Linked DNA regions of Methyloterricola oryzae. The protein of the gene in region 1 binds, or shares a complex with, the protein of each later gene. Links are inferred from orthologs where the notes say so. Each region holds a gene or a part of one and is shown on either strand. Other genes may lie near its edges.

What was found.
Region 2: the proteins of secA (region 1) and secY are in contact, whole or in part, in a crystal structure (PDB 3DIN), measured with the Thermotoga maritima proteins. The link is inferred for Methyloterricola oryzae from one-to-one orthologs. Residues at the interface, in WP_004082002.1 of Thermotoga maritima: Glu261, Ala262, Arg263, Lys300, Ala301, Arg302, Thr303, Ile304, Ile305, Leu323, Tyr324, Asp325, Pro326, Val329, Ser330, Tyr333, Ile336, Lys340, Phe345, Val349, Glu363, Phe364, Tyr374, Ser375, Gly376, Gly377, Glu393, Ile395, Thr482, Ser483; in WP_004081795.1 of Thermotoga maritima: Glu108, Gly109, Glu110, Glu111, Ala236, Glu237, Arg238, Arg239, Ile240, Thr241, Ile242, Gln243, Tyr244, Ala245, Arg246, Arg247, Val248, Thr249, Gly250, Arg251, Arg252, Val253, Tyr254, Gly256, Ala257, Ser258, Thr259, Tyr260, Leu261, Pro262.

Annotation. Positions count from the first base shown.
Region 1 is NZ_JYNS01000006.1:210,269-213,865, reverse strand. What follows is about bases 290-3,570. They hold secA (preprotein translocase subunit SecA), read left to right. Parts: upstream 290-649; coding sequence 650-3,370; downstream 3,371-3,570. Other genes in these bases: argJ (bifunctional glutamate N-acetyltransferase/amino-acid acetyltransferase ArgJ), read left to right, coding at 3,387-3,570; EK23_RS21720 (DciA family protein), read right to left, coding at 290-491. In the rest of the region: more of EK23_RS21720, read right to left, coding at 72-289; more of argJ, read left to right, coding at 3,571-3,597. UniProt on the Escherichia coli protein: Required for protein export, interacts with the SecYEG preprotein conducting channel.
Region 2 is NZ_JYNS01000010.1:83,885-87,110, reverse strand. The notes cover bases 83-2,992. They hold secY (preprotein translocase subunit SecY), read left to right. Parts: upstream 83-828; coding sequence 829-2,157; downstream 2,158-2,992. Other genes in these bases: rpsK (30S ribosomal protein S11), read left to right, coding at 2,763-2,992; rpsM (30S ribosomal protein S13), read left to right, coding at 2,387-2,743; rpmJ (50S ribosomal protein L36), read left to right, coding at 2,194-2,307; rplO (50S ribosomal protein L15), read left to right, coding at 394-828; rpmD (50S ribosomal protein L30), read left to right, coding at 206-391. Outside these bases: more of rpsE, read left to right, coding at 1-82; more of rpsK, read left to right, coding at 2,993-3,149; rpsD (30S ribosomal protein S4), read left to right, coding at 3,167-3,226. UniProt on the Escherichia coli protein: The central subunit of the protein translocation channel SecYEG. Consists of two halves formed by TMs 1-5 and 6-10.

The DNA.
Region 1 (3,597 bases):
GTTCAGGAAAGACGCCGGTTTTCCCTGATGGGTGCACTCGTGTCTGCAACGGCACCTTGCGCGCTTACTCCTTACGGCACATGTCCTTTCGCTTTCTCCGCCATGGTTTTCCCCAGCCGCTCCAGGGCTGCCGATAGCTCGCGCGATTCCATCCCGCTTCCGCTCGTCTTCACCAACTCCGCCGTAGCCAGAGAAACCCTGGGTCCCCCATCACGCTGTGTGACACTCGCCGCCTTGGCCAGGGCGCGGAACTCCAGTGCCCTGAATGTCCTGCCCGCGGTGGCCATCCGTTCCAGAGTCGCAGGGGCGTGAAAGCGCAACTGAAAAGACCAGGTCGGACTGTCCGCGTAGACGACCAAGCGCTGGTTCGCGGCCACCACGCAGTCCCGGCAATGTTCCGCCAAGTGCGGCGGTAGAGAATCCTTTACCTCGCGTAACACCAGCGCGTGCAGGCGCAAGCGCTCCAGGACGGGCGCCAGAGGCGCGCTCACAAGGTCGCGGGGAAGGAGACGAAAGCTGGGCAAAGCAGATCGATCCACGAGGCAAGGGGGTGCGTCAACGACACCGCGAAGCAGACGAGCATTATCCAAGCGCTTTGGTTTTAGGTTATCATCGTCAGATTATTTTGACCATCTGGAATTAAAACAAGATGCTAGGCAAGCTGGCCAAATCCCTGTTCGGCAGTCGCAACGACCGAATCGTCAAGAAGAAGAAAAAAATCGTTCGGAAGATTAATGCGCTGGAGCCGGACATTGAACGCCTGTCGGATGAAGCCCTGAGGGCCAAGACCCAGGAGTTCCGCGACCGCCTCGATCAGGGTGAGAAGCTCGAGACCCTGCTGCCGGAGGCCTTCGCCACGGTGCGTGAGGCCTCCAAGCGCGTGATGAACATGCGCCATTTCGATGTGCAGCTCATCGGCGGCATGATCCTGAACGACGGGAAGATCGCCGAAATGAAAACCGGCGAGGGCAAGACCCTGGTCGCCACCCTGGCAGCTTACCTGAACGCGCTGCCCGGCAAGGGCGTGCACGTGGTGACGGTAAACGATTACCTGGCCCGCCGTGACGCGGAATGGATGGGTCGGCTCTACGGGTTCCTCGGCCTTAGCACCGGCGTAATCGTCAGCGGTCTGGACAACGAAGAGCGTCGCCAGGCTTACGCCGCCGACATCACCTACGGCACCAACAACGAATTCGGCTTCGATTATCTGCGTGACAACATGGCGTTCTCGCCGGACCAGCGGGTTCAGCGCGAACGCCATTTCGCCATCGTGGACGAGGTCGACTCCATTCTGATCGACGAGGCGCGCACCCCGCTGATCATTTCCGGTCCCACCGAAGACCGCAGCGACCTCTATCATCAGATCGACAAGCTCATGCCGCGCCTCTCCAAGCAGGAGAAGGAGGACGGTCCCGGACATTACAGCATGGACGAGAAGGCACGCCAGGTCTATCTGACGGAGGCGGGTCATGAATTCATCGAGCAGATGCTGGAGGAAAAGGGACTGATCAAGGCAGGCGATAGCCTCTACGATGCGGTCAACATCCGCCTGATGCATTATGTGAATGCGTCCCTGCGGGCCCATGTGCTGTTCCAGAAGGATGTGGACTACATCGTGCGCGACGACCAGATCATCATCGTCGACGAATTCACCGGCCGTGCCATGCCGGGCCGGCGCTGGTCGGAGGGGCTGCACCAGGCGGTCGAGGCCAAGGAAGGGGTTACGGTGCAGAACGAAAACCAGACCCTCGCCTCCATCACCTTCCAGAACTACTTCCGTCTCTACGACAAGCTGTCCGGCATGACCGGCACCGCCGACACCGAAGCCTTCGAGTTCCAGCAGATTTACGGTCTCGAGGTCGTGGTGATTCCCACCAACCGGCCCATGGTCCGCAAGGACATGGGCGACCTGGTCTACCTGACGGTCAAGGAGAAGTACGACGCTATCCTGGAAGACATCCAGGATTGCGTAAATCGGGGCCAGCCGGTTCTGGTTGGCACCACCTCCATCGAAAACTCCGAATACCTGTCCTCCCACCTTACGAAGGCGGGTGTCGAGCATCAAGTGCTCAACGCCAAGCACCACGAGCAGGAAGCCCATATCGTGGCCGAGGCCGGCCGTCCACGCGCCGTCACCATCGCCACCAACATGGCGGGTCGCGGCACCGACATCGTGCTCGGCGGCAATCTGGACGAGGAGATTGCCCGGCGCAACCTCACCGAGCCGGCGGAAATTTCGCAGGCGCGCGCCGAATGGCAGAAGCGCCACGAGGAGGTGGTGGCGGCTGGCGGCCTGCACGTCATCGGTTCCGAGCGCCACGAATCCCGCCGCATCGACAATCAGCTGCGCGGACGTTCCGGCCGCCAGGGCGATCCGGGCTCCACGCGCTTCTACCTGTCCCTGCAGGACAGCCTCATGCGCATTTTCGCATCCGATCGCGTGGCCGCCATCATGCAGCGCTTGGGGATGAAGGAAGGCGAGGCCATCGAGCACCCCTGGGTCACCAAGGCCATCGAAAATGCCCAGCGCAAGGTGGAAGCGCGCAACTTCGACATCCGCAAGCAGTTGCTCGAATATGACAACGTGGCCAATGACCAGCGCCGTGTGATCTACCACCAGCGCGACGACCTGATGGCGGCGGAAGACATCGGCGACACCATTGCTGCCATCCGCCACGACGTGGTGGCGCAGATGTTCGAGCAGTACATCCCGCCTCAGACCATGGAGGAGCAGTGGGACGTCAAGGGTCTGGAGGAGGCGTTGGAGAAGGATCTGGGCGTGCGCGTGCCGGTGGAGGAATGGCTGGAGGCCGACCACTTCCTGCATGAGGAAAAGCTCAAGGACATGATCTGCGACGAGGTGGACAAGGTCTACGACCACAAGGCCGAGGCTATCGGCCTGCCGGTGATGCGCCATTTCGAGAAGTCGGTGATGCTGCAGGTGCTGGACAATGCCTGGAAGGAGCACTTGGCGGCCATGGACCACCTGCGCCAGGGCATCCACCTGCGCGGCTACGCCCAGAAGGACCCGAAGCAGGAATACAAGCGTGAAGCCTTCGAGATGTTCACCACCATGTTGGACAGCGTGAAGCACGAGGTGATCGGCATCGTTTCCAAGGTGCAGGTGCACACCGAAGAAGAGATCAAGGTGATGGAGGAGCAGAACCGCCCTCAGGTGGAAATGCAGTACCACCACGCCGAGGCTGCCAGCGTGCTGGCGGAAGACACCGAAAGCGAATTGCCGGATGAGGCGGCGTCCGATCAGGCCCACAGGCCCTTCGTGCGCGAGTCGCAGAAGGTCGGCCGCAACGACCCCTGCCCCTGCGGTTCCGGCAAGAAATACAAGCAGTGCCACGGTAAACTGGCCTAAGGAAGGGCGCGCGACGATGACCTCGCCCTCGCCACCCGACTACAACGGGCCGCTGTCGGTTCAAGGTATCCGGCTCGGCTCCGCCGGTGCGGGTATCAAGCGCAACGACCGGGACGACGTGCTGCTGGTGGAGATGGCGCCGGGCTCCACTTGTGCAGCGGTGTTCACCCGCAATGCCTTCTGCGCCGCGCCGGTGACCGTGGCGCGCGAACATTTGTCCACCCAGC
Region 2 (3,226 bases), on another replicon or contig:
AAGGTACGGGCATCATCGCGGGTGGCGCCATGCGCGCTGTATTCGAGGTGGTCGGCGTGCATAACGTGCTGGCCAAGTGCATCGGCACCAACAATCCAATCAACGTGGTGCGCGCAACGATCAAGGGTCTCACCGAAATCCGCGATCCCAAGTTCATCGCGGCCAAGCGCGGCAAGAGCGCCGGCGAATTGACGGGGCAGGGCAAATGAGCGAAAAGCGACTGAAAGTTACCCAGATCAAAAGCAAGTTCGGGCGTCTGGAATCGCACCGCCAGTGTCTGGCTGGTCTTGGCATCCGCCGCATGCACCATACGGTGACGGTGGCTGATACGCCGTCGATCCGCGGGATGATTGCCAAAGTCTCGTATCTGTTGAAGATTGAGGAAGTTTGAATATGTTTCTCAACACCATAGCACCTGGCGAAGGTAGCAAGAAGAAACGTAAGCGCGTCGGACGCGGCATTGGCTCGACCCTGGGCAAGACCTGCGGTCGTGGCCACAAGGGCCAGCATGCCCGCGCTGGCGGCTTTCACAAGGTCGGATTCGAAGGCGGCCAGATGCCGCTGCAGCGCCGACTGCCCAAGGTGGGTTTTCGCTCACGTAAGAAGGCTTTTGTAAGCGAAGTGCGCCTATCGGAAATTGAGAAGCTGTCTTCCGAGGTGGTGGACTTGGCGGTGCTGAAGGCAGCCAATCTCGTCGCTGCGCAGGTCAAGAAGGTTAAGGTGATCGACTCTGGCGAGTTGACGCGGGCTGTTACGTTGAAAGGGATTCTGGCCACCAAGGGTGCGCGTGCAGTCATCGAAAAGAACGGCGGCAAAGTCGAGGCTTAAGTGAACACTACGACGTCGGCGCTCTCTGACAGATTCGGACGATTGACGGAGCTGCGGCAGCGGCTCCTTTTCGTCCTTGGGGCTTTGTTCGTATACCGTGTCGGTGCACACATTCCCATTCCGGGTGTGGACCCCAAGGCCCTGGCCAGCATGTTCCAGCAGCAGGGCGGCGGCATCCTGGACATGGTGAACATGTTCTCGGGTGGCGCGCTGAAGCGCCTGAGTATCTTTGCCCTAGGAATCATGCCGTATATTTCCGCGTCCATCATCCTGCAGTTGATGGCAGTGGTCATTCCGACCCTGGAACAGATCAAGAAGGAAGGCGAGTCGGGGCGCAAGAAGATCAACCAGTACACCCGCTACGCTACCGTCGTGTTGGCGAGCTTTCAGGCGGTCGGTGTATCCATGGCCCTGCAGAACCAGACGGCCTCGGGAATCCCGGTGGTGACCAACCCCGGTTTCCACTTCGTCTTTGTGACTGCGATCTCGTTGGTGGCCGGCACGATCTTCCTGATGTGGCTGGGTGAACAGGTCACCGAGCGCGGAATCGGCAATGGCATTTCCATCATCATCTTCTCAGGTATCGTCGCAGGCCTGCCGACCGCCATTGGTGGGACCTTGGAGCTGGCTCGTACCGGTGAGATGGGCACGTTCAGCATCATTGCCCTGTTCGCCATCGCTATTGGCGTGACGGCGGTGGTCGTCTTTGTCGAGCGTGGGCAGCGCCGCATCACCATCAATTATGCGAAGCGCCAAGAGGGCCGGCGCATGTACGCCGCTCACAAGAGCTTCCTGCCGTTGAAGCTGAATATGTCGGGCGTGATCCCGCCGATCTTTGCGTCCAGCATCATCCTCTTTCCGGCCACGATTGCCGGCTGGTTTGGCAATTCGGAAAGCCTGGGCTGGTTGCAGGACATAGCCACGACGCTGTCTCCCGGTCAGCCTCTGTATGTTCTCTGCTATGCGGCAGCGATCGTGTTCTTCTGCTTCTTCTACGCCGCTCTGGTTTTCAATTCGAATGAAACGGCGGAGAACCTGAAGAAGTCCGGAGCCTTCATTCCTGGGGTTAGGCCAGGGCAGCAGACCGCCAGCTATATCGATGGGGTAATGACCCGGTTGACCATGGCAGGCTCCATTTACATTACCTTGGTCTGCCTGTTGCCGGAGTTTCTGATCGTATACTGGAATGTGCCGTTCTACTTCGGCGGTACCTCCTTGCTGATTATCGTCGTGGTGGTGATGGATTTCATGTCGCAGGTCCAGACCTACATCATCTCGCACCAGTACGAAGGGCTGATGAAGAAGTCGAATATCAAGTTCGGCAAGTAAGCAGGATTTAGTTCAAGCACGTTAAGAGATATCGTCATGAAAGTTCGCGCATCCGTAAAGAAGATCTGCAGAAACTGCAAGGTTCTCAAGAGAAAAGGCACCGTCCGGATCATCTGCAAAGACGCTCGTCACAAGCAGCGTCAGGGCTAGAGTTTGCCTCTCAATAGTTAAAGATGTTAACATTCGAAATTCGGCGATAACCCGCCGGTCAGGTCTGGAGATAGTTTAGATGGCACGCATTTCCGGGATTAACATTCCCGATCATAAGCACGTTGTGATTTCGCTTACTGCGATTTACGGTATTGGCCGTACGCGGGCGGCGAAGATCTGTGACAGGGTCGGGGTTGAGCCTTCCAAGAAAGTGAAGGAACTTACCGACGATCAGATCGAGCGCATTCGCGAGGAAGTCGGCAAGTTCGTCGTGGAAGGCGATCTCAGAAGAGAGGTTGCCATGAATATCAAGCGTTTGATGGATCTCGGCTGCTACAGGGGATTGCGTCATCGCAGGGGCTTGCCGGTTCGCGGCCAGCGTACCCGCACCAACGCTCGTACCCGCAAGGGGCCGCGCCGTCCCATTCGTAAATAAGTTTTGAGGTTGCAGGATAATGGCCCAAGCCAGTCGCTCCGCTAAGCGCATCAAGAGGGATATCTCCGACGGTATCGCTCATATCAGTGCTTCGTTCAACAACACCATCATCACGATCACCGACCGCAAGGGTAACACCTTGGCCTGGGCCACCGCCGGCGCCTCCGGATTCCGTGGTTCGCGCAAGAGCACCCCGTTCGCTGCACAGGTTGCCGCCGAGAAGGCGGGCAGTGTAGCCAAGGAGTACGGGATCAAGAACCTGGATGTTCGCATCAAAGGTCCCGGCCCGGGTCGGGAATCCGCGGTGCGCTCCTTGAACAACCTCGGTTTCAAGATCACCAACATCATTGACGGCACACCCATCCCGCACAACGGGTGCCGTCCGCCGAAAAAGCGTCGCGTCTGAGTCTGGAGTATTGATAGATGGCAAGGTATTTAGGTCCCACGTGTAAACTGAGCCGACGGGAAGGCACAGATCTTTTC